Regions from separate parts of the Micromonospora sp. D93 genome, predicted to be linked through region 3. Evidence: riboswitches for the same ligand, from Rfam matches in the RefSeq annotation. Region 3 holds a riboswitch; each other region holds the start of a gene.

Region 1 (7,811 bases), on a different contig from region 3:
GTCCGGAGGCCGGTTCCCGGCCCGGGGAACGAGGGGCTGGTGGGGCGGGTGGGATGCGTCCGGTTCACCCGGGAGTGACCCGGTAGGGTGCCTCGGTGCGGCCCTGCCGGGCCGTCGCGGGCGTCGCCGTCGCGGCGTCCGACGCCGCGCCGAGGAGGATACGACAGTGCTGGTGACCCTGCCGAGCGTCGGGATCCCGGCATGACGAGCGTCGCCGCGGTGTCGGCCGTCCGGCCCGCACCGGCCCCGCCCCGGCTGCCCTCGCTGACCGGGTTGCGGTGGATCGCCGCCCTTGTGGTTTTCGGCTTTCACGCGGGCACCATGCGGATCATCGCCGAGCCGGACTACAAGGCAGTGGTCGACGAGCTGTTCACCCTGGGCCTCTCCGGGGTGCAGTTCTTCTTCATCCTCAGCGGGTTCGTGCTGGTCTGGTCGGCCCGCGAGGGGGACTCCCGGCGTACCTTCTGGCGGCGACGGATCGCCAAGATCTACCCGAACCACCTGGTGCTGTTCGCGGCGACGCTGGTGGTCGCCTGGTGGTTCGCCGACCCGGTCCTGCCGGCGGCCGCGCTGGAGAACCTACTGCTGTTGCAGGCGTGGGACCCCCGGCCGGGCTGGTTCTACAGCATCAACACCGTCAGCTGGTCGCTGTCCTGCGAGTTCTTCTTCTACCTCTGTCTGCCGCTGGCGCTGCCGCTGCTGCGCCGGGCCCGGCCGAAGGTGCTCTGGGCGCTGATCGTCGCGCTGCCGCTGCTGATCCTCGCGCTCTGGCCGGCGCAGGAGTTGGTGCCGGAGGTGAGCCGGTGGTGGTTCACCCAGATCTTCCCGCCGGCGCGGTCGCTGGAGTTCTGGTTGGGCGCGGTGGCGGCCGAGTTGATGCGCCGAGGGCTCTGGCGCGGTCCCAATCTGACAGTGGCCAGCGGAATCTTCCTGGTCACCTGGGTGACGGCCGCGCAGTGGATCCGCGCCGAGCTGTGGACCACGCTGCTCGCGGTCGTGTACCTGTTGGTGATCACCGCTGCCGCGGACGCGGACGTGCGGGGTCGGCGCTCGCCGTGGCGGTCCCGGCCGCTGGTCTGGCTCGGTGAGGTCTCGTTCGCCTTCTACCTGGTGCACGTGCTGGTGATGACGAGCGTGCTGCGCTGGAGCGAGACCTGGGGGATCGGCTTCGCGGGCTGGCGTGGCCCGGCCGTGGTGCTCGGCTTCCTGGTGGCGAACCTGGTCCTCGCCGGGCTGCTGCACCGCTTCGTCGAGACCCCGATGATGCGCCGGCTAGCGCCGCGCCGTCCGGCCCGTCCGGCACCCGTCCCCCGACCACGCACGGCCGGCCACGACGACGCACAGGCCCCCGCGAGCAGCGCCCGCGACGAGGCCGACGGGGCCGCCGACGAGGTCGGTCCGGCCGGGGGTCGATCAACGTACGTCGACAGGCGCTGACAGCGTCCACCCTGGTCAACGGGGTCGGCGCGGCGTGATCCGACACGCCCGTGGTCGGTGCGTCCGGGTCGGCGCGACGGTAGCGTGGGGACGTGCTTCCGGTCGCGTTCACCTGTCCGTTGTGGTGGGTGGCGCGCTGGGCGACGCGGGTGCTGACCAGCCTCGCCGTCGTCGCGGCCCTGACGCTCGGCGCGGGCCCGGCCACGGCCGCCGCGCCAACGTCCAGCCCGGTGCCGGCCCCGAGCGCGATGCCAGCCGGCGGGCCGCTGGCGGCCTCCTTCCGGCACGTGGGGGCGCACAGTGCGGCGATACCGCCGGAGGCCGCCGAGGACTCGGTGCCTGCATGGTCGGTCGACACGTCGGCGGTGCTCCCCGCTGACCGGGGCACCGCCGCGGCGGGGTTGCTGCCGATCCGCGCGGCCGAGTCCGACCGGCTGCCCCTCGTCGACGCTGCGAGCGGCCGGGCCTCCCGGGCCCCACCCCGGCGCTGAGCCACCGGGACGACCGTCCCGTCACCGCGCCCTGTCGACCCACCCGCTTCCTACCCCGCCGACCCGTGGTCCTCCGTGGCCCGCTGGCCGGCGCGGCTCCCATCGCACTGCTCTCTCCCCGAGGTGCCGACCATGGAGACCGTCGTCTTCTACCAGTTCGTGACCGAGGTGCCGCAGGCCGCCGCCATCTGGTCGACCCTGTTCCTGTTGACCCTGGGCCTCCTCACCGTGCTGGCCGCCCGCCCCGAACGGGACCAGCCCACCGACGACCCGCCCCCGGCCGTACCCACAGCGCGGGAGTTGGCCGCCGCCGAGGCCGTCGACAGGCGTCGCTACGCCGAGGAGGTGGCCGTCGCCGCGGCCGGCGCGGCCACCACCGCCCGGCGGCGACGCGCCGCCTGGCTGACCGCTCAGGAGCAGATGGAACGGGCCTGGATCGGGTACGACGAGGCGGACATCGCCGCGCGTCGCTTCGCGGGCGCCGGCGCACTGCCCACTCCGCAGACTCCGCACACCCCCTCCGAGTACGCGGCCCGGGAGCGCTATCTGCACCGCGCGGCGATGGCGGCGTACTGGCGGGGCGATCTGACCATGGCTCAGCTCGGCGACGTGTTCGGGCACCGGCACGGCTGGGATCCCCGACGACACCCGGTCGAGCAGGAGGCGCTGATCAGCCGGGTGATCCGGGATGCGCGGCTGGTCGACTACCAGGTGGCCACCGGCCGCGAGCGGGCCGCCTGGCGCGACGCCGAGTTGGCCGCCGAGTCGGCTCGCACCCTCGCCGAGGAGGCGTACGCGGCGGAGGCCCGGCTGCGTCCGACCCCGGCGCCCACGCGCCAGACGGTGGCCAGGGCGTTGCGTCCCGCCGTCGTGGCACGGTGGCGGCCGGCCCGGGTGGGTTGAGCCCGATCCGTGATGTGAGGCCGGTCACCGGATTGCTGAACCGGACGTCCGGCGCGATCGGCGTCATTGTTCCCGCGATTGTGGTCGCGTTCTTTGCGGCCTGTCCGGTTGTCGCCCGGAGGCGTCACCGTAACCGGTTGTCCCATCGAGTCACATCATCTGCAATACGCGCAGAAATTGGCGCGTCAATTGGGGTTTACGCAGGTGAACCTGGCTTGGCAGGGCGCGAAGTGGCCAGTAGTGTCGTCCCGTCCGGTGCGGTAACCGATCGCAAGACGCGACGCCGCATCGACCCGCTCAATCGTGATCTACGAACCGGGGACCCATCAGTAAGTCCGGGGTGAATCCGCGAGCCACGGCCCGCGGTAGGGCGATCTTCCCGCCCGAATCCGTCAGCTAACCCGGTAGGCGGTGTCGGAAGGAGTCAACTCCTCGTGCAGCACCTTTCCACCCCTCGGTTGTTCCCTCGCCTCCACGGCGCGGCGGTGCGCCCGCTCATTCGTCCAGTGACGGTGAGCTGACCCCCGGGTCATCGCCTTTCCCGCCCGGCCACTCCGGGCGTTCCCCTGAGCGGTTCACCATCCGCGGGCCACGGTCCGCGCGCTGGCGCCTGCCCGGATACCGGTCCGGCCCCGGTGTGCCGCTCTCCCCCCGATCCGTGGAGGACCCGTGAAGCACACCCTGCAGCGTCAGCTCCGCCGCCTCGCCACCGAGCGTCCGTACCAGATCGTCGCCGCCTCCGCCGCGGCCCTCGCGATCGCCACCACCACCGGCGCCCTGCTCACCACGGCCGACGACGCCCCGGCCGGCCAGCGCACCGCGACCACGGTCGCCGAGATGCGCAGCGACGTCGCCGCCTCCCGCGGTGACGTTCGGGACGCGTCCCCCTCGGCCAGCGCCGCGCCGAGCACGGCCGCCCCGGCCACCAGCGCCGCGTCACCCGCCGCCAAGGCCAGCAGCAACCCGGACCTGACCCGGAAGCCGGAGCGGCCGAAGCCGCCCGCGACCAAGGTGCTCGACTACGACTACGAGGCGCAGAACACCTACTACAACTGCGGCCCGGCGGCCACCCGGAACGCGCTCAGCGCCGCCGGCATCGACCGCACCCAGGAGGAGCTCGGCGCCGAGCTGGGCACCACCGAGATGGGCACCAACTCGGCCGAGGACACCACCCGGGCGCTCAACGCCGAGGTGAAGGGCTCCCCGTACCGGACCAGGATGTTCCCCGGCGCGCCCAGCCCGGCACAGATGGACCGGCTCCAGGCCGACGTCGTGAAGGCCATCACCGACGGCCGGGGCGTGGTGGCGAACGTCGTCGGCGACGCCACCGACACCGACGGCGGCTGGCACTCGTACGGCGGTGGGCACTACATCGCCGTCGTGGGTTACAAGGACAACGGTCGCACCGTGCGGATCGCCGACTCGGCGAACCCGGCCGACCCGTCGTACTGGGTCACCACGATCGACCTGGCCAACTGGATCACCAGCCGGGGCTACTCCGCCTGACCCGGGCACACCGACCGCCGCGGGCGTCGTCTCCCACAAGGAGCCGGCGCCCGCGGCATCTTCGCGCGGTGGCAGCCGGGCGTGCGCCGTCGTCGACGACTCTCGTGGCGGGCCGTGAACCGTGGGAGACTGCGGCCGTGGTGGAGAAAACGGGTGGTCACGCCGGCCGCAGGCCGGTCCTGCTGCTACTGCACGGCATGGGCGCGACCGGCGACGTGTGGTTGCCCTGGGCGCCGTACCTCGAGCAGCACTGGCCCGGTCGGTGGCTGGCACCGGACCTCGCCGGCCACGGCTGGGCGCCGCCGCTGCCGTCGTACTCCTTTGTGGGCTTCGCCCAGCAGGTCGCGCAGGCCCTCGCCCCCGACGACCGGCTGGTCGTGCTCGGGCACTCGCTGGGTGGGGTGGTCGGCCTGGCGCTGGCCGCCCGTGACGCCGGAACGCCTGTGGACGCGGTGGTCGGGCTGGGCATCAAGGCGCTGTGGTCACCCGCGGAGCTGACCCGCGCCGCCGAGGTCGCCGCCCGCCCGGTGAGCTGGTTCGCCAGCCGCACCGAGGCGGCTCGCCGCTACCTGCGCGTCTCCGGACTGGCCGGCCTGCTGTCACCGGACCACCCGGTGGTGGACGCCGGTCTGCGGCAGGTCGACGGCCGCTGGCGTCTCGCCATGGACCCGACCGCCTTCGCCGTCGGCGAACCCGATGTGGCCGCGCTGCTCGCGGCGACCGACGTGCCGGTGGTCCTGGCGCGCGGGGAGAACGACCCGATGGTCACCGACGAACAACTCAAGGAGTACGGCGTACCTGTCGCCACGCTGCCGGGTCTGGGCCACAACGCGCACGTGGAGGACCCGGCGGCGGTGCTGGCGCTGCTCGACAGGTACCGCTGAGCGGCTAGGCCGACGCCGACGCGGTAAGTGTCTCCGCGGGCGCCAGCTCCCGGCGGGCGGCGGTCAGGAACATCTCCGCGTACGACTCGGCCGGGAAGTCACCCAGGTAGCGGCGGCGGGTGGCCCAGCGGGCCTCGGCCAGCGGGTCGGTGTCCAACAGTGCGGTCAGCACCTCGTCCACGTTGGACATGTCCCGGCGCAGCACGTAACCCGACCCGGCCAGCGGGAACCGCTCCACGAACCGGTCGCCCTCGTCGCCCATGTCGGTGACCGCGTACGGCTTGCCGGAGTAGAGGAAGTCCGAGATCACGCCGGACACGTCGGAGACCAGCGCGTCGGCGGAATTGACGCACTCGGTCAGGCTCAGCTCCCGGGCCGCCGCGCCGACCACGTGCTGGCGGCCGGTGCGGGCCCGGTCGGCGACGAGCAGCTCGGTCAGGCGGCCCAGCTGGCGGGCCGACGCCGGGTTCTGCCCGGTGTACGGGTGGGCCCGCAGGATCACCGTCGCGCCGCGCTCCAGCAGCCGGTGCAGCAGCTCCTCGGCCACCGGTAGCGAGCAGTAGTCGGCGTCGGCGTGGTGCCCGGTCCAGGTCGGTGTGTACAGCACCGTCGGGTGCGCCAGCCCAGGAGCGGGCTCCGGGCGTACCTCGATCGACTCGACCTGTGGGCGACCCACCACCACGAACTTGTCCGCCGGGATCTGCACCCCGGCGCGGCCGTACCTGTCGATCGCCGCCTGCCCGGCCACGAAGATCCGGTCGAAGATCCCCGACACCGGGTTGGCGCTCGGTGCCTTGTCGCTGTCGCCGTGGTGCAGCTGGATGTGGGTGAGCTGGGTGAAGCGGACGCAGTGGCTGTTCTTCGCACCGTGGTTGACGTAGAACGCCACTCGCAGGCTCGGCACCAACGCCTCGTCCAGCGCACCCAGGGTGGGGCAGTAGACCACCGGCGCGTCGGTGGCCGCAGCGATCGGGGCCAGGAACTCCGGCTCGCGCAGCACGACCAGGAACGGCCGGCCGATCCGTTCCAGGTACGGCAGCCACATGGTGACCTGGTATTCGGACCCGGGAGGCGCGGAGAAGTAGAGCAGGAACTCCGGCTGGTACCGGCGCAGCGCGGCGGCCACCGACCCGCCGCCGGCCCTCGGCCGGAACCGCCGCCGGGCCAGGTCCAGTGCGACCGCGCCGGCGCCCGCGCCGACCAGCAGGCTGGCGGCGAGCGCCACGCCGGCCGGCAGGGCGAGCGCGGCGGCGAGCGCCAGGGCGGCGAGCAGCCCGAGCAGGGCCGTGCCGAGCCGGTCGGCGATCAGCGGCGTCCACGCGCGGACCGGCAGGTTGACCGTCCGGATCTCCAGGCTGCCGGCGGTACGCAGCGGCCCCACCAGAAGCACCAGCCCCAGCAGGACCAGCCCGGTGGCGACCAGCGCGAGGTTGAGCCCGTCATCCAGTCGTCGGGAGTAACCGGCCAGGATCGCGGCGGCGATCAACGTGGTCTCCGCCACGAGGTCGGCGCTGGGCCGGATCCGTTGCTCGGCGGCCGAGGCGGCCAGCGCGGCGACGGCCAGTGCCAGCCCCCAACCTGTGGCGCCGGTGAGCGCCAGCACGACAAAGGCCAGCACGGCCAACCCGGTGGTCAGGCACCGGGCGGCCAGCTTTCGGACCAGATCGCCGCGCATGTCGCTCCGTTCGTGGTTCCGCCGGCCGTCGGCGTCAGTTCGTGGACGTCGCGCCGGCCGGTGCCTCGACCCGACCCGACCCGGCCTGGGTCGGCACGCTCGGCGTGGGCCCGTCACCGGGCGCCCGGCGTACGTCGATCACCTGACCGGTCAGGTCGGAGATCAGCACGTCCAGCGACGACTGGGCGACGGCCTCCGCGGCGAGCAGGGTGTGCTCCGGCTCCTCGCCGAAGGCCCGCGTCCGCATCGGGGTGGCGGTGCGCTCCGGGTTGATGCAGTTGACGCGGACGCCGACGTCGGCCCACTCGTCGGCGAGCGCCTGGGTGAGGTTGACCAGGGCGGCCTTGGTGGCCGAGTAGAGCGCGTAGCGGGCCCGGCCCCGGGTGTAGGAGCTGGAGGTGTAGAGCAGCAGCTGACCCTTGGTCTGCTGGAGGTAGGGGAGGGACTGGCGGGCGATGGTCACCGGGCCGACGAAGTTGACCTGGAGCAGTCGGTCCATCGTCTCCTCGTCCATCTCGGCGAGGGCGCCCTTCTCCAGGATGCCGGCGGTGACCACCACGTGGTCGATCCGGCCGGTGGCCTCGAAGGCGGTGGTCAGCGCGGCCTCGACGTCCTCGGCCCGCTCCACGTGGGTGCCGGTGCTGGAACGGCTGAACGGGAAGACCTGGGCGCCGTAGCGTCGGGCCAGCTCGGTCAACTCGTGGCCGATGCCGTAGCTGCCGCCGAACACCACGATGGTGCGGCCGGTCAGCTCCTCGCTGTAGCTGCGGTGGTCGGTCAGCCGGGGCGCCTGCGCCGCGGCGAGCTGGAAGAGCTTGTCCGCCAGGTGCACGTCGACCGGGTGGGTGACCTTGATGTTCTCGTCCGAACCGTCGATCACCTTGATCGGGGTGCCGGGGAGGTAACGCAGCACCA
Region 2 (7,811 bases), on a different contig from region 3:
CCGCGCTCAGCGAGCCGACCCTGGCGTACGCCGAGCTGGTCGCCGGCAACCGGCGCTTCGTCAGTGGCGCCCCCCGCCACCCCAACCAGGATGCCGGGCGCCGCGCCGCCGTGGCCGACGGGCAACACCCGTTCGCGGTGGTCGTCGGCTGTTCCGACTCCCGGCTGGCCGCCGAGATCATCTTCGACCGGGGGCTGGGGGACCTGTTCGTGGTCCGCACGGCTGGACACACCGCCGGCCCCGAGGTGCTCGGCAGTGTCGAGTACGCGGTGACCGTGCTCGGCACTCCGCTGGTGGTGGTGCTCGGCCACGACTCGTGCGGTGCGGTGCAGGCCGCCCGAGAGTCCGCGGCGACAGGTACCGCACCGAGTGGGCATCTGCGCGCGGTGGTCGACGCCGTGCTGCCCAGCCTGCGCCGGGCCGAGGCCGAGGGCGTGGACGACATCGACGGCATCGTCGACATCCACATCGCACAGACCGTCGAGACGCTGCTCGGGCAGTCCCCCGTGCTGGCCGAGGAGGTGGCGCGGGGGCGGTGTGCGGTGGTGGGCGTGTCCTACCGGCTAGCGGCCGGAGCGGTGCGCCCGGTGGCCGCCGTGCCGGCTGGCTTCGCGACGCTGGACGCCCCGGCCGAATCGACCGACCCGGCTGCCCCTGCCGCCGTCTGACGCGACGAGGGCCGCTCCGCGTCACGCGCGGAACGGCCCTCGACCGGGATCGTGCGGGTCAGAGCAGCGACATGTGGACGTGGTCGGTGTGGTTCGACGGTCCGCTGTACGAACTCCAGCCGGTGGCCGGGAACCAGATCTGCCGGTTCCAGATCACGTAGTAGATGCCGAGACGGTCGGCGTTACGGATGAGGAACGCGGCGACGTTGTTGCCGTACGTCCGGGTGTCGTTGTTGTGCCACGGTGAGAAGCCGCTCTTCTGCAGCGACCAGTCGCAGGCGCGGCCCTTCGGGTGCTCCCACGGCCCGCCGGAGCGGTAGCAGCCGACGAACCGGTTGAAGCCGGCCGCCTTGACCTCCTTGTACGCGTGCAGCGTGCGCGGCGTGATGCAACCGGACGTGGTGGGGTCGTTCTCGCTGCACGACTGGGGCTTCCAGTCACCGTCGGCCGTGCGACCCGGGCCGATCTTCGCGACCTTGGAGGTGGCGTCCACCAGGCCGCCGGTGAAACCCTTGCCGCCGACGAGGGAGAGCGCCTTGTCGGCCTCGCTCTTGCGCTTCGCCATCAGGGCGGTCTGCTTCTGCTGTTCGCGGACCTCGGTGTCGAGGGCCAGCTTGGCCTGCTCGGCGCGGGCCTTCACCTCGTTGACCTCGGAGAGCTTCTTCTCGTTGACCATGTTCATCTCGTCGAGCATCCCGGCACGCTGGACGAACGAGTCGGGCGCGTCGCTCTCCAGCAGCAGCGCGACCGCTCCGATCCGGCCGGTCCGGTACGCCTGGGCGGCGATCTGCGCGACCTGCGGGGCCAACGCGTCCAGGTCGGCCTTTGCCCGGTCGACCTCCGCCGCCAACTCGCCCTGCCGCTTCTTGGACTTGTCCAGCTTGGACTTCGCGGCGGAGTAGTCGCGGTTGGCCTGCTCGATGACGTCGTTGAGCAGCTTGGGCTCGCCGTCCTCCTCGTGCCCGGACGGTGTGGGGGTCGTCGGGGCGGCGTGCGCCGGGAGCGGCCCGGCGAGCACTGTCAGTGCGGCGATCACGGCCACCACGGGAGTCAACCAGCGGCGTAGGGGTGCCGTCACAATGTTCCCTTCCGTCGACCGCCGACCGGGTTAGCTGACGGGTTCGGGGCGGAAGTGGCCCCTACCGCTGACGCGGATTCACCCCAGGTACCTGGGTCCCCGGCTCGCCGGTTGGCGATTGGGCGGTGGCACCGCAGGCGCCGCTTCGCGCCTTCATCGGTAACCGGCAGCGAGGTTACCCGAGAGTCGACCGGGTGAGCTACGCCTGGATGCCGACCAAAAGCGTCATTTCGCCATAGCGTTGAGTGACCAGTGACGTGGTTCTCAGGGTGGATGCCCGATCTGGTCACGCTGAGGAGTGTCACCATGCCGTATCCGTGCTCCTGTTCGACTCCGGCCACCTGTCGGTGGCCTGGGATGGGGGTGCGGTCCGCGGCTGGTCCGGCTCGTCGGAGCCGGCGGTTCGCGGTGAGCTGAGTGCGGCGAGTGCCTCGGTGCGGTCCGGCTGGGGTCGCCGGGCGGGAGCATCGGTGGACGGCGTCGCATCGGTGCGGCCGGCTGCGGTCACCACTGCGGCCAGCCCGGTGGTCAGCGGCACGGCGGCGATCAGACCGAGGGTGGCGACCGCGCTGCGGACGATCTCCTGCGCGAGGAACTCACTGGTGAGGATCTGCCCGATCGGCCGCGAGTCGGCAGTGAGCAGGAGCAGCAGGGGCAGCGACGCGCCCGCGTACGCCAGCACGATGGTGTTGACTGTGGAGGCAATGTGCGCGCGGCCGACCCGGGTGGCCGCACGGTACAGCTGCAACCGGGTCAGGCCGGGGTTGGCGTTCGCCAGTTCGGTGACGGTGGCCGCTTGGGTGACCGTCACGTCGTCGAGCACACCGAGCGATCCGATGATGATTCCGGCGAGCAGCAGACCGTGCAGGTCCACGTCGCCCTGGAACATCGACAGGGTGGTGGCGTCCTCGCTGCCGAAGCCGGTGAGGTGGGTCGCGGCCGTGGCGATGGTGGCGAGCACGCCGGTCAGCACCAGGCTGCCCAGGGTGCCGAGCACCGCGACCGAGGTCTGTGCGGAGACCCCGTGGGTCAGATAGAGCACCACGAACATGATCAGGGCCGCGCCGACCACCGCCACCAGCAGTGGTGACCTGCCGGCGCCGATGCCGGGCAGCACGAAGGTGAGCAGGATGGCGAAGCTGGCGGCCAGCCCGGCGAGCGCGGCCAGACCTCGCCACCTACCGAACGCGACGATCGCGGCCGCGAAGACCACCGCCAGCCACACCATCGGGGTGCCGCGTTGGTGCTCGGCGATGTTCCAGTTGCTCGTGGTGGGATCGGTCGGGTCGGCCAGTTCGACAAGGATGACCTCGTCGCCGACCTCGACCCGGGGTGCGCCGGGTCCGTCGGGCACCGGCGTCTGGACCTGCTGGCCGGCGGTCGGCCCGTCGTCCACCCGGACGTCGACGGTGCCGCACCGCCCGTCGCCGACCCTCGGCGTGCCCTCGGGAACCGACGGCACCGGCGGGCACGGCTCGCTCACCACCCGGGTGACGGTGCCGGGGTAGCGCGGCACGTCCGCACCACCATCGGTCTGCGGTGACCCGCCGCGCGGCCAGAGCAGCGCCGCGGCCAGCACGGTGGCGACGAAGAGGGGTACGACCGTCAGGACGAGGATCCGTCGCACCCGTGGTGGGGCGGACGGAGCAGGGTGAGTGTGGTCGGCGGCCAAGGCGGGACTCCCAACGATCCGGTGCGTGGTACGGGTCAGCGGGCCGGACGGTTCACCGTTTCGGTGGGAAACGCGGCGGACGGCGGGGCGGATCGCTGCCTGATCAACGCTTGATCACGGACGGTCAGTGCTCGGCTCGGTCGGCCGGGGGCGACGCCACGTGGTGGTGTCGCCGGTGCCCGACTGTGCAGCGGCATACGGAAGACCATCGTGGGAGATGCTAGCCAGCCGACCCGGGGCTTGCAGGTCGTGGCGGAGTGTCGGGCGGTCGAACAGCCCGCGCGGCGGCCCCCGGGCCGTCAGCCGCGCTTCATGAGCCGGCCGACCGCCGCCATCATCTCGGTGGCCATCTCGTCGGCCCGGCCCTCGGCGGCGCCCTCGTGCATGCAGTGTCGGGCGTGCCCGTCGAGCAGCCCGAGGGCCACCTTGTCGAGGGCGGCCTGGATGGCGGAGATCTGGGTGAGCACGTCGATGCAGTAGCGGTCGTCGTCGACCATCTTCTCGATGCCCCGGACCTGCCCCTCGACGCGGCGGAGCCGCGCGAGCAGCTGGTCCTTGCTGGCGGTGTATCCGCGGATCGGGGTGGGTGCGGTCATGTCGACCAGGATAGCGTACCCCCAGGGGGTATGGTACGGTCGTGGTCTGATGAGATACCCCCACGGGGTACCGGTACCGTAAGGAGACGATCCGATGGTCAACACCACGTACCAGGTGCAGGGCATGACCTGTGGGCACTGCGTCAGCGCGGTGAGCGCCGAGGTCGGCGCCATCACGGGCGTGCGTGAGGTCCAGGTCGACCTCGCGGCCGGCCGGGTCACCGTCAGCAGCGACCAGCCGCTGGACACCGCGGTTGTCCGGGCCGCCGTCGACGAGGCCGGCTACGACCTCGTCGACGCGTGATCGGAGGGCCGGCGTGCGTACGGTGACGAGACTGGCCGGGTTCGCCGTCGGCCTGGCGGCGGTCTTCGGCGCGACGTACGGGGTCGGCCGGGTCGTCGACCCCGCCCCGGTCGCCGAGAGCCGGCACGACGGCGCCGCCGCCCCGTCGGCGGACGAGCGCGGCGGGACGGCCGACCGGCTCCCCGGTGGGCTGCTCGTCTCCGAGCGCGGCTACACCCTCGAACCGGTCGACGCCCCGCCCGGCGAGTTCGCCTTCCGGATCGCCGGCCCGGACGGCCGGCCGGTCACCCGGTACGAGGTGGCGCACGACAAGCTGATGCACCTGATCGTCGCCCGCCGGGACCTCTCCGGCTTCCGCCACGTCCATCCCGAACTGGCCCCGGACGGCACCTGGCGGGTCGACTCCCCGCTGACCGGCCCCGGGCAGTGGCGGGCGTTCGCCGACTTCACGCCGACCGGGGGCGAGCCGCTGACCCTCGGCGCGGACGTGACAGTCCCCGGGGAGTTGACCGAACGGCAGTTGCCCGCCCCGGCGAGCAGCACCACCGTCGACGGCTACACGGTCATCCTGACCGGTGCGCCGCAGCCCGGCCGCACGTCGTCGCTGACGCTGACCGTCAGCCGGGACGGGCAGCCGGTCACCGACCTGGAGCCCTACCTGGGCGCGTACGGGCACCTGGTGGCACTGCGCCGGGGTGATCTGGCGTACCTGCACGTGCACCCGGACGGGACGCCCGGCGATGGGCGCACCCGGCCCGGTCCGGCCGTCACCTTCCTCGCCGAGGTGCCCTCGGCCGGCAGCTACCGCCTCTATCTCGACTTCCAACACGGCGGGCGGGTGCACACCGCCGAGTTCACTGTGGTCGCCGGCGCTGCCCCGACCGGCGACGTCCCCACCCCGAGCGGGCCCGCACCGACCGGCGAGGCCGACCACGGCACGCCCGGGCACGGACACAACTGACGGGACCAGACGATGACCACCACCAGCAGACCGCTGCCCGAGGCGCCGAACCGGATCGAACTGGCGATCGGCGGGATGACCTGTGCCGCGTGTGCCGCCCGGATCGAGAAGAAGCTCAACCGGATGGACGGGGTGAGCGCCACAGTCAACTACGCCACCGAGAAGGCGACAGTCCGGTACGCCGACGGCGTCACGCCGGACGACCTGATCGGGACCGTCCAGAAGACCGGTTACACGGCGGCGCTGCCGGCCCCGCCCAGCGCGGAACCCCCGGTGGACCCGTTGCGGGGCCCGCGTACCCGGCTCTGGGTCTCGGTGGCCCTGAGCGTGCCGGTGGTCCTGCTGGCAATGGTTCCGGCGTGGCAGTTCGACTACTGGCAGTGGCTGTCGCTGACCCTGGCCGCCCCGGTGGTGGTCTGGGGTGGGCTGCCGTTCCACCGGGCCGCCTGGACGAATCTGCGGCACGGCGCGGCGACCATGGACACGCTGGTCTCGCTCGGCACCCTGGCGGCGTTCGGCTGGTCGCTCTGGGCGCTCTTCCTCGGTGACGCGGGCATGCCCGGGATGACGCACCCGTTCCGCTTCGACATCACCCGCACCGACGGCGCCGGCAACATCTACCTGGAGGCGGCGGCCGGGGTCACCGTGTTCATCCTGGCCGGTCGCTACTTCGAGGCACGGTCCAAGCGCACCGCCGGTGCCGCCCTGCGTGCCCTGCTCGACCTCGGTGCCAAGGACGTGGCGGTGCTGCGCGACGGCGTGGAGACCCTGATCCCGGTGGACCGGCTGGTCGTCGGTGACCGGTTCGTGGTCCGCCCCGGGGAGAAGATCGCCACCGACGGGGTGGTGGACGAGGGCACCTCCGCGGTCGACGCCAGCATGCTCACCGGCGAGTCGGTGCCGGTCGAGGTCGCCCCGGGTGACGGCGTGGTCGGCGCCACGATCAACGCGGGTGGGCGGCTGATCGTCACCGCCACCCGGGTCGGCGCGGACACCCAGCTCGCCCGGATGGCCGACCTGGTGGAGCAGGCGCAGAGCGGCAAGGCGGCCGTGCAGCGGTTGGCGGACCGGATCTCCGGGGTCTTCGTGCCGATCGTCATCACCCTCGCCGTCGGCACGCTCGGCTGGTGGCTCGGCACCGGGGCCGGCCCGACCGCCGCGTTCACCGCCGCCGTGGCCGTGCTGATCATCGCCTGTCCGTGCGCGCTCGGCCTGGCCACACCGACCGCGCTGCTGGTCGGCACCGGTCGGGGCGCCCAGCTCGGCGTGCTGATCAAGGGCCCGGAGGTGCTGGAGTCGACCCGCCGGGTGGACACCGTGGTGCTCGACAAGACCGGCACCGTGACGACCGGCCGGATGACACTGGTGGACGTGGTGCCGGCCAGCGGTGTGGACCGGGCCGAGCTGCTGCGGCTCGCCCGGGCGGTGGAGGCCGCCTCCGAGCACCCGATCGCCCGTGCGGTCGCCGCCGCTGCCAGCGACGAGGGCGCGCTGCCCCCGGTGACCGCCTTCGGCAACCTCGAAGGGCTGGGTGTGACCGGCACTGTCGACGGGCGGGCCGTGCTGGTCGGCCGGGTCCGGCTGCTGCGCGAGCACGAGATCGACGTACCGCCGGAGGTCGAGTGGGCCGTGCGCGACGCGGAGGCCGCCGGCCGTACGGCGATCGTCGCCGGCTGGGACGGACGGGCCCGCGGCGTGCTCGCGGTCGCCGACGTGGTCCGGCCGAGCAGCCGGGCGGCGGTGGCCCGGCTGCGCGGGCTGGGGCTGTCCCCGGTCCTGCTGACCGGGGACAACACCACAGTGGCTCGCGCGGTCGCCGCCGAGGTGGGCATCGACGAGGTGATCGCCGAGGTGCTGCCGGCCGGGAAGGTCGACGTGATCAAGCGGCTCCAGGCCGAGGGGCGGTCGGTGGCGATGGTCGGTGACGGGGTCAACGACGCCCCGGCGCTGGCCCAGGCCGACCTGGGGCTGGCCATGGGCACCGGCACCGACGTGGCGATCGAGGCGGCCGATCTCACACTCGTCCGGGGTGACCTGGACGCGGCGGTGGATGCCATCCGGCTGTCCCGACGCACGCTCGGCATCATCCGGGGCAACCTGTTCTGGGCGTTCGGCTACAACGTGGCGGCCCTGCCGTTGGCCGCCGCGGGGCTGCTCAACCCGATGATCGCCGGTGCCACGATGGCGCTGTCCTCGGTCTTCGTGGTGGCCAACAGCCTGCGCCTGCGTCGCTTTCGCTCGGCCGCTGCCGATCTGTGACGGGGGTAATGGTTGGGCCGGCGACGGCGGGGGTACCTCTGTGGTCGTAGCGACGCTTGCAATGGAGGTTGGCAATGGGTATCGACGACAAGATCAACAACGCCACCGAGGACGCGACCGGCAAGCTGAAGGAAGGCGCCGGTCGGGCCACCGGCAACGAGCAGCTGGAGGCGGAGGGTCGCGCTGACCAGTCCACCTCCAAGCTCAAGCAGGCGGGCGAGAAGATCAAGGACGCCTTCAAGAGCTGACGTACGACGTAACCCGCACGCCGGG
Region 3 (5,490 bases):
GCGCCAGCCGGACCGGATCGGTCACCGGACGGGCGCGGCCCGCCACGTACGCCTCGTCGTCGCTCTCCTCCGGCGGGAACGAGTGCAGCGCGTAACGGCCGTCACGTTCGAGGTCGCGGCGCTTGGGCGAGTCGATGATGAAGCAGAACAGCCCTTCGGCGGTGATGACCGGGGAGACCGGATGGACGCGGGGCCCGCCGTCGGCGCGGACCGTGGCCAGATAGCCGAAGCCCGGCCCGTACTGCTGGAGGAGAACGCGGATCCCGTCGGCGAGTCGGGGCTCGTCGGCGGCGAATTCGGACCAGGAAGCCATGCGGGCATTCTATCGAACAAATGTACGAGCGGCGACCTCGACGCGCTGGTCACCGGCACCGAATCCGGCCGCTTTTGGTAACGCGGCTATGGTGGTCCGATGCTGCTCTCCGACCGCGACCTGGTCTCCGAGATCAAGGCCGGCACGCTGGGCCTGGAGCCGTTCGAGCCCACCCTGGTCCAACCGTCCAGCATCGACGTCCGACTCGACCGGCTGTTCCGGGTCTTCAACAACCACCTCTACACCCACATCGACCCCGCCATGCAGCAGGACGACCTGACATCGGTGGTCGAGGTCCCCGACGGCGAGCCGTTCGTGCTGCACCCGGGGGAGTTCGTGCTCGCCTCGACGCTGGAGGTCATCTCGCTGGGTGACCAGCTCGCCGGCCGACTGGAGGGCAAGAGCTCCCTGGGCCGGCTCGGGCTGCTCACGCACTCCACCGCCGGTTTCATCGACCCGGGCTTCTCCGGTCACGTGACCCTGGAACTCTCGAATGTGGCGAACCTGCCGATCACCCTGTGGCCGGGCATGAAGATCGGGCAGCTCTGCATCTTCCGGCTCTCCTCGCCGGCCGAGCACCCGTACGGCTCGGTGGTCTACGGCTCGCGCTACCAGGGTCAGCGGGGGCCGACGCCCAGCCGCGCCTGGCAGCACTGGCGCACCTGGCCAACCCGCTGAGCTTCACCCGCTGTAACAGAACGACGAGGGCCCGCCGCGACGTGATCGCGACGGGCCCTTCGATCACCCGGGGTCAGCCCGGGCGGCCGTAGCTGTGGATCGGGCCGTCGTCGACCTTCTTCATCTTGACCGGTTGACCGGCCTGCGAGGCGTGCACCACCCAGCCGCCGCCGACGTACATGCCGACGTGGTGGATGTCGCTGTAGTAGAAGACCAGGTCGCCGGGGCGCAGGTCGCCCTTGCTGACGTTCTTCGTGACGCGGCTCTGCGCGGCGGCGTTGTGCGGCAGCGACACACCGGCCTTCGCCCAGGCGGCCAGCATCAGCCCGGAGCAGTCGTACGAGTTCGGACCCTCGGCACCCCAGACGTAGGGCTTGCCGATCTGCGCGCAGGCGAACTTGACAGCGGTGCCCGCGGCGCCGCCGGGGTAGCTACCCGGGCAGGGCGCTGGGCGCAGCGGGCCGCCACCACCGCTGCCGTACACCTTCAGCCGCAGCTTCTGCAGGCGGTCGATCTCGTCGTTGATCTGCTTCTTCTTCGCCGCCAGCTGAGCTTCGGTGCGGGCCAGCTGGGCAACCATCTCGTCCAGCGGCGCCTTCTGCGCGGCCAGCTGGTCGCGCAGGTCGGCCACCTGGCGTACGTCCTTCTGCTGGTTGTGCGCGAAGCGGTCGAGCATTTCGAGCTGACCGACCACCTCGCTCGGCGACCGGCTGCCCAGCATCGCGTTGACTGTCGAGACGTTCTCACCCATGTAGGCGCGTACGGCCAGGGCGCTGACCTTGTCCATCGCGGCGTCGACCTGACGCTCCAGCGGGGTGATCCGGGCGGCCAGCGCGTCGGCCTGCTTGCGCTTCGCACCGAGGTCGGTGCGGGTGGCGTTGTGCCGTTCGATGACCGGTTCGAGCTTGTTCCAGTCGGCGTCGATCTGGCGCTCGATCTCGGCGACGGACGGGTCGGCGTGGGCCGCCGTGGCACTGCCGGTCAGGACGACGGCGATGCCGGCCAGCGCGGCGAGTGCGGTGGTGAAGCGGGACCAGCGTGGGCGCGGCACGATCGACGGCGGGCCGGCTGATGCCGACCGCTCGGACGACGGCCGCGGGGCATGGAGTGCCACCGGGGTTCCGTACTCCTTCTTCCTGACCGCCTACCGGGTTAGCTGACGGGTTCGGGCGGGAAGTCGGCGCCCTACCGCAGTGGCTGCGGATTCACCCCGAGGGACCTGGGTCCCCGGTTCGCTCGGAAACGACTCGGCGGTGTCGGTCCGTTACCGCCCGGGCTGGGCGGAGCTGCTGTCGGGCCGACGAATGACCAGAGTAGAGACGCTTGTTACCGATCCGCAACCCGTGCGGCCGTGACACTCCGTACGGATTGGACGAGGTCACCGACCGTGTGTGAAGAATTCTTTCCGCATACTTCGATAGATGGAAAGGTATTGACCTGACCTCCCGGGCGGCGCGATGGTGACCTGACCTCACTCCGCGAGAATCTAGGGGGTTCGATGCACCATCCAACCCTGTCGACCGGCTGGCGGGCACTGCTCGCCGCCACCGTTGTCGCCGCCGCGACCACGGTGCCACTCTCCGCCGGCCCGGCCGCCGCCGCGCCCACCACCGACCGCCAGCAGCAGTACGCCGCCGCGGCCACCGAGTACGGCGTGCCGACCGTCGTGCTGCTCGGCGTCTCCTACCTGGAGTCGCGCTGGGACACCAACGCCGGCACACCGAGCACCAGTGGCGGGTACGGCCCGATGCACCTGACCGACGCCCGGCACGTGGCCGCCCTACCGGGGCGCGGTCACCACGACGCCGGCGCCGAGGACCCACGCGGCGACGACTCGCGTCCCGCCCGGGTGCCCGCGCCCCGGCCCGTCGAGGCCCCCGCGCCGCCCACCGCCGCGTTGCAGACCGTTGACGCCGCCGCCACGCTGACCGGTGCCACCCCCGAGGCACTGCGCACCGACGCGGGCCTCAACATCCGGGGTGGGGCCGCGCTGCTGAGCGCGTACCAACGGGATCTGAACGCGCCGGTCGGCGCGGACACCGACCCGGCGGCCTGGTACGGCGCGGTGGCCCGCTACTCCGGCGCGGACAGTGCCGACGCCGCCGCGGCCTTCGCCGACGAGGTCTTCACCACCATCGGCGCGGGCCAGACCCGGGTGACCGACGACGGCCAGCGGATCACCCTGCCGGCCCGCACGGTGCTGCCCGAGCGTTCCTGGTTGGACCGGCTGGGCCTGCGCCGGCTGGCCCGCCCGGACGGGGTGGAGTGCCCCCGCACCATCTCCTGCGAATGGATCCCGGCGCCCTACGAGGCGTTCGGCGACGGGGACTACGGCAACCACGACCTCTCCGACCGGCCCGCGCGGCAGAAGATCGAGTACATCGTCATCCACGACACCGAGGCGAGTTGGGCGACGACCCTGCAACTCGTCCAGGATCCGACCTACGTGAGCTGGCACTACTCGCTGCGCTCGGTCGACGGGCACATCGCCCAGCACGTGCGGACCACTGACGTCGGCTGGCACGCCGGCAACTGGTACGTCAACGCCAAGTCGATCGGTCTGGAACACGAGGGCTTCGCGGCGCAGGGCACCTGGTACACCGAGGCGATGTACCGGACCTCGGCGAAGCTGGTCCGGCACCTGGCGCTGCGGCTGGGCATCCCACTGGATCGTCAGCACATCATCGGCCACGACAACGTGCCCGGAACCATCCCCTCGACAGTGCGGGGAATGCACTGGGATCCGGGGCCGTACTGGGACTGGACGCACTACTTCGACCTGCTGCACGCACCTCGACTGGACACCGGCACCCCGGCCACCGGGCTGGTCCGGATCGACCCGGACTACGCCACCAACCGGCCGGCGTTCACCGACTGCGTCACCGCGGGCGTGCCGTGCGCGCCGCGCGGCTCCTCGGCGGTGGTGCTGCGCAGCGCACCGTCCGCCGACGCGCCGCTGGTCAACGACATCGCGCTCCGCCCCGACGGCACCCCGAACACGATGGCAGTGTCGGACCACGGGGCCCGGGCCTCCGCCGGGCAGACGTACGCGCTGGCCGGACGGCAGGGCGACTGGACGGCGATCTGGTACCTCGGGCAACGGGCCTGGTTCCACAACCCGGCGTCCGCGCCGACCGCCAGCTGGACCGTCGGCGTCGTGGCCACGCCGAAGCCCGGCCGGGCCACCATTCCGGTGTACGGACGGGCGTACCCGGAGCAGTCGGCGTACCCGGACGGGGTGCCCTACCAGGCGATCTCGTCGCTGCAGTACACCCTGGCCGCCGGGCAGCGGTACGCCGTCGGCGCGGTGCTGGCCGGCGAGTACTACCGGGCCAGCACCGTCGACGGCTCCTCACCGGGTGACTGGACGGTGATTCGCGGCAAGAACCGCTACGCGCAGATCCAGTTCGGTCACCGGATCATGTACGTCGACCTCGCCGACGTGCAGCTGCTGCCGTCCCCGGTGGGCGCGCCCCGCTGAGAAACCACGACGGCCCCCGGTCGGTGACCGGGGGCCGCCGTGTCGCGGGGTGGATCAGCCGGGTCTACGGAACCCGGCGACGGGCATGGTGTTGATGCTGGACACCTGCACCGGTTTGCCGGCACGTGGCGCGTGCACCATTGTGTTGTTGCCCAGATAGAGCCCGACATGACTCAGGCCGGAGAAGAAGAAGACCAGGTCACCGGGCCGGGCGTCGGCTCGCGAAACGGCCTTGCCCTCGTTCCACTGGTCACCGGTGTGGTGGGTGAGGTAGATCCCGGCCGCCTTGTAGGCGTACTGGGTCAGCCCCGAGCAGTCGAACGAGTTCGGCCCGGTGGCACCCCAGACGTACGGCTTGCCGACCTTGCCGCAGGCGGTCTTGATCGCGGTGCGGGCGGCCGCGCTGAACACTCCGTTGATGGTCGGGCAGGCCGCGGTCTTGACGGTGGTCTTCGGCATCGACGCCTCGAGTTGCTTGATCTCGGCGTCGATCTGCTTCTTCTTGGCCGCCAGATCGTTCTGCTGCTTGGTCTGGGTGACGATCAGCGCGTCCAGCTTCTGCTTCTCACCGTCGTACTTGGCACGTACGGCCAGCACACCCTCGACCTCCTTGCGCTCCCGCGCAGCGAGCCGGTCGAGGATGGTGAGCTGCTCGGTGAGCGTGTCCGGCTTGGCGCTGACCAGCAGCGCGCCGATGTCCTGCGACGGGCCCGAGATGTAGTAGCGGGAGGCGAGATCGCCGACCCGGTTGAGCGCCAGCTCGCTCTGCAGCGCCAGCGGCTCGATCTTCTTCTGCAGGTTCGCCGACTTCTGCCGGTTGACCTTCAGCTGCGCCCGGACCTTGTTGTACTGCTCGATGGTGGGCTCCAACTGCTCCCACTTCTTGTCGATCTGCGCCTCGATCTCGTCGACCGTGGGCGCGGCATGTGCCGGCGCGGTCAGCAGACCGGCGCCGACCGCTGCGGCAGCGACCAGGACGAGCACCCGGTGCGCGACGCGGCGCAGGCCACCAGAGCGA
Region 4 (7,811 bases), on a different contig from region 3:
GGCGGCGGTGAAGGGCTCGTTGCGGATGCGCCGGGTGCTGGAGCGGGCGGCCCGCGACGCGGTGCCGGGCGGCCCGGGTGAGCTACGGCTGCTCTACCGGGGCACGCTGCTGCGACTGGACCGGGCCGCGCTGGACCGGATCCGGGATCGCGCGCTGCAACGCGGCGCGCGGCGCAACGAGGTGCGTCGGGCCGGTTTCGACGGGGTGTTCGCAGCGCTCTGGGCGCAGGCCCGTGAGCTGAGCAGCGGTCGGCTGCCGGAGCAGCCCGCCTTCGAGGCGGAGATCGCCGAGCGGTCGGAGTTCCGGGAGTTCCTCAAGGCGTGGTGGCCTCGGCTGCACCCCCGGCACGTGCTCGGCTGGCTGGCGCAGCCGGATCGGCTGCGCCGGTACGCCGGGGGAATCCTCTCCTCGGCGGAGATCCGGCTGCTCAACGCCGCGTACCGGAACCTGGACTCGGCCGGGCTGACCATCGCCGACGTGGCGCTGTTGGACGAGTTGGACGCGCTGCTCGGTAAGCCCGCGCAGCCGGCTCGCGCGCGACGCGATCCGTTCCAGCTCGCCGGTGGCGTCCGCGAGTTGAGCACCCTCGGCGAACGGCAGCGGGCCGCCCGCGCGGCGGCCCGGGAGCGCCCGGAGGACTACCGGGAGTACGCGCACGTGGTGGTGGACGAGGCGCAGGACGTCTCGCCGATGCAGTGGCGGATGATCGGTCGGCGCGGCCGACTGGCCTCCTGGACCGTGGTGGGCGACCCGGCGCAGACCGCGTGGACCGGCGATCCGGAGGAGCTGAACCGAGCCCGGGACCAGGCGCTGGGCCGGCGTAAGCGACACGACTTCACGCTCACCACCAACTACCGCAACTCTGCGGAGATCTTCGCGGTGGCGGCGGCGGAGATCCGTCGGCTCTACCCCGACCTGCCGCTGCCGACAGCCGTCCGCTCCACCGGGGTCGAACCGGTCGAGCTGGTGGTACCCGCAACCGGGTTGGAGACCGCGACAGTGGAGGCCGCCGCCGGCCTGCTGGCCGAGGTGGAGGGCACGGTCGGGGTGATCACGCCGGTCCCCCGCCGCGACGAGGTCGCCGGTTGGCTCGGCGCGCTCGGCGCGCCGAGGTTGCAGGTGGTGACCAGCCTGGAGGCCAAGGGCATGGAGTACGACGGGGTGGTGCTGGTCGCCCCGAGCGAGATCCGGGCGGATCCGGGCGCCGGAGTACGCACCCTGTACGTGGCGCTCTCCCGGGCCACCCAGCGGCTCACCACCATCGACTCGACCGGCTGACCTGCGCGGACCGCCGTCGGTGAGAGGCGCTGCACATATACTTGCACACATAGCGATGTGAGCATACATTTGACCGGGTCCCGGCCAGCGACGGAAGGTGGTTCTCGTGGGCGCAGGTCATGACCACCACCATGGGTCCGTCGCCAATGCCGCACACCAGCACCGGGGTCGACTCTGGGCCGCATTCGGGCTGCTCGCCACCCTGATGGTGGTCGAGGCGGTGGTCGCCCTGCACACCGGCTCGCTCGCCCTGCTCTCCGACGCCGGGCACATGTTCACCGACGTGCTCGGCATCGGGATGGCGCTCGCCGCGATCACGGCGACCCGGCGGGCCACCGGCGACCCGCAACGCACCTTCGGGCTCTACCGACTCGAGGTGCTCGCCGCGCTGGCCAACGCCGTCCTGCTCTCCGGCGTCGCGATCTACGTGGTGATCGAGGCGATCCGCCGTTTCGGCGATCCGCACCAGGTCATCGCCGGCCCGATGCTCGCCGTGGCAGTGCTCGGCCTGCTCGCGAACATCGCCGCCTTCGCCCTGCTGCGCGCCGGGGCCCGGGAGAGCATCAACCTCCAGGGCGCCTACCTGGAGGTCCTCGGCGACCTGCTCGGCTCGCTCGGCGTCATCGGCGCGGCACTGCTCATCACCGTCACCGACTGGTGGTGGGCCGACCCCCTGGTCGCGGTCGCCATCGGCGTGTTCATCCTGCCGCGCACCTGGCGGCTGGCCCGCGCCGCCGTCCGCATCCTGGTGCAGGCCGCCCCTGAGCACCTCCAGGTGACCGCCGTGCACGACCGGCTGGCCGCGGTCCCCGGTGTCGTCGAGGTGCACGACCTGCACGTCTGGACGCTCACCTCGGGCATGGATGTGGCCTCCGCACACCTGACCATGGCACCTGGCGCGGAGGTCGGCGCGGTGCTCACCGCGGCGCGTACGGCCCTGCACGACGACTTCCGCATCGAGCACGCGACACTGCAGATCGAGCCCGGCGCCGCCTCCGGAGCGTGTGGCTCCATCGAATGGTGACGGGGCTTTTCGGAACATTGCTCGGCTTTCGCCGTAATTTTCCGTGGTGACGCACGCACCGTCCGTCACATTGGCTGCAGCGGCCCCATCGGCACCGGTAGGCTCGGTCCCGGCCTCCACCAGGCGGCGCCCTCCCGGCGCCGGTGGTGGTCGCCGCCTAATCGCCCAGCTGGGCGAACCGGGGAACCATGTTTCTGGGGTGCATCCGCGTCAGCGGTAGGGATCTTCCGTCCCGAACCCGTCAGCTAACCCGGTCGGCGGCTGACGGAAGGACATGCTCAGTGGCACCAGCACGACCACCCGCCGCCCGACTGGCGGCCCTGATCGTCGCGATGTTCGCCCTCGGCGTCGCGCTTCCGGCCGGCACCGCCTCGGCCGCTCCCCCAACCGGATCGCGGGCCGCCGCACCCGACTCCGACGAGGAGGGCGGCACCCCGGCGTTGCGCGCCCAACTCGAGGCAGCCAGCAAGGGCTACCTGGACGCGAAGCGCGCCCTGGACACCTCCGTACAACGGCAGCAGCAGCTCGCCACCCAGCTGAAGACCATCGAGGTCGAGATCGACCAGCGCAGCAGCAAGGTCGGCGAGATCGCCGGAGTGGCGTACCGCACCGGCCGGCTCGGCGCGATGTCGGCGCTGCTCAACAGCAACACTCCCGAAGGCTTCATGGACCGGGCGGCCGCGCTGGACGCGGTGGCCGCCAACGAGGACAGGGTGCTGGGCGACCTGCTGAAGAGCAAGGACCAGGCCAACCGCACCCGGGGCGCCCTGGACGGCGAGATCACCGAACAACGCAAGCAGGTCGCGGTGATGGCCAAGCGCAAGGATCAGGCCGAACGGGCCCTGACCGTGGCCACCGCGCCCAAGCCGCAGACCACCGCCGACACCGGCTCCAACCGGGGCACCTCCAGCGCCAACGCGAAGGCCGCACCGCGCAACTCGGACGGCTCCTGGCCCTCCGAGTCGTGCAGCGTCAACGACCCCACGCCGGCCAACGGCTGCATCACCCCGCGCACCCTGCACGCCCTCAACCAGGCCAAGGCCGCGGGCTTCACCCGGTACGTCTCGTGCCACCGCCCCAGCGGCTCTGGTGAACACCCGAAGGGTCGGGCCTGCGACTTCGCCGCACAGAAGAGCGGCTTCGGTGGAGCCGCCACCGGCGGCGACAAGACCTACGGCAACAACCTTGCCGCGTACTTCATCCGCAACGCGGACCGGCTCGCCGTGCTCTACGTGATCTGGTACAAGCAGATCTGGCTGCCCAGCAGCGGGTGGAAGTCGTACAGCGGGGCGCACGGCACCCCGTCGACCGACCACACCAACCACGTACACCTGTCGGTCTACTGACCCACGCGTCGTGATGCCTGTGAGCCATCGGTGATGACTCACAGGCATCACCTGCGTCCGGGCCGGGCTACGTCGCCGGACGTACCCCTGATGTCGTCGCTCGTCGGACGACCCGGCCGGGGCCGGCGGGCAGCATCGCGGTATGCCTCGGATCCGACCCCGCACCCGCAAGGCTCTGCTCACCCTGCACCTCGTCACCTCACTCGGCTGGCTGGGCACCGACCTGGTGCTGCTCACCCTCGGCATCGCCGTGCAGCGGGGTGCCGACCCGGGGGTGGTCTATCCGGTCACGGCCCTGGTCGGCACTGTGCTGTTCGCGCCGCTGAGCGTCCTGGTCTGGCTGATCGGAGTCGCCAGCTCGCTGCTCACCCCGTGGGGGCTGCTGCGCCACCGCTGGGTGCTGGTCAAGCTCGTGCTCACCACTGTGATGGTCGGGCTGGTGCTGTTTCTGCTGCTCCCGAACCTGCGCCACGCCGGAGCGGTCGGCGCCGCCCTGCCCACACGGGATCGCGCCGACCTGGTCATCGCGCCGGCGGTGTCGACCAGCCTGATGATCATCGCGACCGTGCTGTCCACGTACAAGCCGTGGGGCCGGCGCCGTCCCGCCGCCGGAACCACCCTCGCGGGCCGTGGCCGCACCACCTGATCACATCGGCCGTCGACCGCGCCGTGATCACACGCGACGCTTCCATGATCGCGCTGCAACCAGGATGTGAACACCGTTGCGTTAGGCGGAGTGGCTGTTCGTCAACCCCGCGCTGTTCCGTCGATCATGGACTTGTGGTGGGTGGCAAAGTGCCCGGATCGAGCCAAACCCGGCACCGTAACTCCATGATCGACGAGGGTGGGGTGCCCCTCTTCCGCGATCTTGCGTTTACTGTCGCGACACAAGAGGTCATTCGGCGCATATCGGCGACCGAAACTGCAAGATCGGCGCGGGCGGGGCGTTTCTGGACTGGCGGACCTGGGCTCACCGCGCCCTTGCACCCAGCAACCGCTCGCTAACGCAATTGTGTTGACCAGGATGTGGTGGCCTCCGGGCGCCGCGAGGCCACTACATCCACGATCGAGCACGATCATGAAGCGGGGCAACGGCCGGCGCGGCGGGCCGGCAGTGGAGCGCGGGCGGGGGTAGGCCGGCGGTGGAGCGCGCCGGACGGGCGGGGCGGGTCAGGCCGGGGGTGGGGGGGTGCCGGTGCGGTCGAGGGCCGCGCCCAGGCGGGTGGCCAGGGCTAGGTGAGCGGCCTGGGCCTGGCGAAACGCGTAGCGGAACAGCGGCGTCGGGGCGGTCAGGGTGATCTCGACGTCGATGCGGACCAGGCCGTCCGGCTCGGCGCGCAGTCGGGTGTGGTTTCGCACCGTGGTGGCCGGCCACTGGCGGGCCACCATGACGATCTCGTCGGCCTCGCTGATCAGCACGTCCGCGCGGTAGGTGGTCCGGAAGCGCAGCGGGCCGGCCGCCAACCGGTCGTTGATCGTGTAGCTGGCCTGCGCGCCGGGTCGGGGCGGCACCCGGCGGACCCGGACGATCAGCGGATGCAGCTCACCCTGCCGGGTCAGGTCGCTGAGCAGTGCCGCCGCCTCGGCGGGTGAGCATCGGGCCTGAACGGTGTAACTGAAGGTATCGCTGCTGAGCACACCGTCTCCCGCCGTCGTTTGGTCGCCCGATCGTCCCGTACCGATGTCTGGCTGGCAACGCCCGGACGGACACGCACTGTTGTCCCGGCGTTCGCACACCGTTCGCACTACGGTCGGCTAATGGGAAATCACCAGCTGTGACGGAGGGTGGATGCGTGAAGGGCTACGACCGATGAGCGGGCACGTGATGGTCTTCGCGCCCACTCCACAGCTGACGGTGACCGTGGACCAGCCCAACGACCACCCTGAGCTGCACCTGCACCCCGGCGGTCAGGGCGTCTGGCAGGCCCGCATGGTGATCTCCCTCGGTGTCGACGTGGTGCTCTGCGCAGCCCTCGGTGGCGAGATCGGCCAGGTGCTGGAGCCGCTACTGGTCAGCGAGGGCGTGGACCTCAAGGTGGTGGCCCGTGACTCCGGCAGTGGCGGGTACGTGCACGATCGCCGGGATGGATCCCGGCAGGAGATCGCCGACGTGCCCGGACAGCCGTTGAGCCGGCACGAGATCGACGAGCTGTACAACCTCGCCCTCGGCGAGGGCCTGCGGGCCTCGGTGAGCATCCTCAGTGGGCCGAACGAACCCTGGCTCGTGCCCGCCGACCTGTACCGACGCTTCGCCGCTGATCTCGGCGCGAACGGCGGCCGGGTGGTGGTCGACCTCTCCGGCGATCACCTCGGTTCGGTGCTGGAGAGCGGGGTGTTCTTCCTCAAGGTGAGTCACGAGGAGTTGATCCGCGACGGCCGCGCCCGCAGCGACGACACCGGGGAGCTGACCCGGGCCATGTACGAGCTGCACGCGGGCGGCGCCGAGACGGTGGTGGTGAGCCGGGCCGACCAGCCGGCGTTGGCGCTCATCGACGGGGAGCTGTTCCAGGTCGAGATGCCCCGGCTGGAGGCCGCCGACCCGCGCGGCGCAGGAGACTCGATGACCGCCGGAGTGGCGGCCGTCGTGGCCGGCGGCGGGGACATCCGGACCGCCATCCGCACCGGCGCCGCCGCTGGCGCGCTGAACGTGACCCGGCACGGCCTGGGCACCGGTCGACTGGATTCGATCACCGGCCTGGTGGACCGGGTCCGGCTGGTACCCGCGGACGACCGGCAACAGGAACGGACCACCCCGGACGAGTTGGCCGGCCGGGTGGTCGAGCGATGACCCTGCGAGTGCTGATCACCAACGACGACGGGATCGCGGCGCCGGGCATCCAGGCACTGGCCTGGGCGGCCAGGCAGCGGGGCCTGGACGTGGTGGTCGCCGCGCCGATGGAGGAGGCGAGCGGCACCAGCGCCGCGATGAGCGCCCTGGAGCGCGACGGGCGAGTCGTCGTGAACGATCACCCGCTGCCGGACCTGGAAGGTGTGCCGGCGTACGGGGTCGCCGGGTCCCCCGGCTTCATCACGCTGATCGCCCTGCACGGGGCGTTCGGCCCACCGCCGTCGGTGGTGCTCTCGGGTGTCAACCGGGGCGCCAACGCCGGCCGGGCGGTGCTGCACTCAGGGACCGTGGGCGCCGCGTTCACCGCCGCCACGAACGGCTGCCGGGCGATCGCGGTCTCCCTCGACGTGCTCTCGGCCGGCGAGGCGACGGCCGCGAGCGGTGGCGCCGCGGTGGACGCCGCCGCCCGGGTACGCGACGCCGAGCGGCACTGGAGCACTGCGGCGCGGGTCGCCCTGGACCTGCTCCCCCGGTTGACCTCCGCGCCGATGGAGAGCGTGCTCAACGTGAACACCCCGGACCTGCCGCACGGGCAACTGCGCGGGGTGCGGCGAGGCACCCTGGCCAGCTTCGGTCAGGTGCAGATGACGGTGGCCGAATCCGGTCACGGGTTCGTCCGCACCTCGCTGGAGGAGCCGGGGCAGGCCGCACAGCCCGGCACGGACGTGGCGTTGCTGGCCGCCGGGTACGCGTCGGTGACGGCCATCCGAGCGGTCACCGAGGCGACCGACATCGACCTGACCGGCTTGGACGAGCAGCCCTGACGGGGGCGCCCGGCGCGCTCAGGCGCCGGGCAGCACCTCGGGGGTGGCTGCGCCGGCGAAGTAGGGCTCCGGGGCACCGAAGAGGCCGAGCAGGCCGGTCACCCAGAGCTGCCGGTGCACGAACCGGCTCGGCTCGGTGACCAGCAGCTTGACGTCGCTGACCTCGGCGGTCTGGAAGCCGGCAACCATGGCGCTGATGCCGACCGAGTCGATGAAGGTGACCAACCTCATGTTGAGTTCGATGCGCAGCGGGCGGCCCTTGGCCAGCACCTCCGCGATCGCTTCGCGCACCTCGTACGCTGTGTCGACGTCGATCTCGCCCCGTGGGGCGATCTCCACGACACCACCGGACAGAACCGACTTCACGATCGACAGGCTCACGCGAGCACCTCCACCCGCCCGTCCCCCGGGCGCCTCATCAGTACGCGGGCCGCGACCGAGAGTATTCCTCCGATGGCCTCGGTCGCCACCCCTCGGGATGAGCAATTCGCGGATCCGGGCCCACAAAGCCACCCATATCCGCACTTTTCAGCATCTGATTACTCAAGAC

The links. A riboswitch is a leader RNA that binds a small molecule or an ion and turns the genes downstream of it on or off. The one in region 3 is predicted to bind cyclic di-AMP.
Region 1: another riboswitch for cyclic di-AMP. It lies ahead of KBX71_RS05360 (C39 family peptidase); the one in region 3 lies ahead of KBX71_RS34565 (NlpC/P60 family protein).
Region 2: another riboswitch for cyclic di-AMP. It lies ahead of KBX71_RS24380 (hypothetical protein); the one in region 3 lies ahead of KBX71_RS34565 (NlpC/P60 family protein).
Region 4: another riboswitch for cyclic di-AMP. It lies ahead of KBX71_RS29735 (coiled-coil domain-containing protein); the one in region 3 lies ahead of KBX71_RS34565 (NlpC/P60 family protein).

The regions. Positions count from the first base shown of each region.
Region 1 is NZ_JAGPXW010000003.1:203,084-210,894, reverse strand. It holds gene KBX71_RS05375 (acyltransferase) at 202-1,437, shown strand; gene KBX71_RS05370 (hypothetical protein) at 1,530-1,928, shown strand; gene KBX71_RS05365 (hypothetical protein) at 2,061-2,831, shown strand; cyclic di-AMP (ydaO/yuaA leader) riboswitch at 3,116-3,257, shown strand; gene KBX71_RS05360 (C39 family peptidase) at 3,501-4,337, shown strand; gene KBX71_RS05355 (alpha/beta fold hydrolase) at 4,475-5,221, shown strand; gene KBX71_RS05350 (CDP-glycerol glycerophosphotransferase family protein) at 5,226-6,896, opposite strand; gene KBX71_RS05345 (bifunctional cytidylyltransferase/SDR family oxidoreductase) at 6,931-7,811, opposite strand, start outside.
Region 2 is NZ_JAGPXW010000025.1:35,711-43,521, forward strand. It holds gene KBX71_RS24375 (carbonic anhydrase) at 1-668, shown strand, start outside; gene KBX71_RS24380 (hypothetical protein) at 727-1,746, opposite strand; cyclic di-AMP (ydaO/yuaA leader) riboswitch at 1,751-1,881, opposite strand; gene KBX71_RS24385 (YibE/F family protein) at 2,048-3,418, opposite strand; gene KBX71_RS24390 (metal-sensitive transcriptional regulator) at 3,718-4,014, opposite strand; gene KBX71_RS24395 (heavy-metal-associated domain-containing protein) at 4,109-4,318, shown strand; gene KBX71_RS24400 (hypothetical protein) at 4,332-5,279, shown strand; gene KBX71_RS24405 (cation-translocating P-type ATPase) at 5,292-7,538, shown strand; gene KBX71_RS24410 (CsbD family protein) at 7,613-7,786, shown strand.
Region 3 is NZ_JAGPXW010000009.1:282-5,771, forward strand. It holds gene KBX71_RS12860 (pyridoxamine 5'-phosphate oxidase family protein) at 1-313, opposite strand, end outside; gene dcd (dCTP deaminase) at 413-991, shown strand; gene KBX71_RS34565 (NlpC/P60 family protein) at 1,065-2,105, opposite strand; cyclic di-AMP (ydaO/yuaA leader) riboswitch at 2,119-2,254, opposite strand; gene KBX71_RS12875 (N-acetylmuramoyl-L-alanine amidase) at 2,490-4,472, shown strand; gene KBX71_RS12880 (NlpC/P60 family protein) at 4,527-5,490, opposite strand, start outside.
Region 4 is NZ_JAGPXW010000037.1:49,742-57,552, forward strand. It holds gene KBX71_RS29725 (AAA family ATPase) at 1-1,279, shown strand, start outside; gene KBX71_RS29730 (cation diffusion facilitator family transporter) at 1,386-2,303, shown strand; cyclic di-AMP (ydaO/yuaA leader) riboswitch at 2,448-2,579, shown strand; gene KBX71_RS29735 (coiled-coil domain-containing protein) at 2,585-3,649, shown strand; gene KBX71_RS29740 (hypothetical protein) at 3,792-4,295, shown strand; gene KBX71_RS29745 (SRPBCC family protein) at 4,820-5,287, opposite strand; gene KBX71_RS29750 (PfkB family carbohydrate kinase) at 5,460-6,437, shown strand; gene surE (5'/3'-nucleotidase SurE) at 6,434-7,261, shown strand; gene KBX71_RS29760 (STAS domain-containing protein) at 7,280-7,642, opposite strand.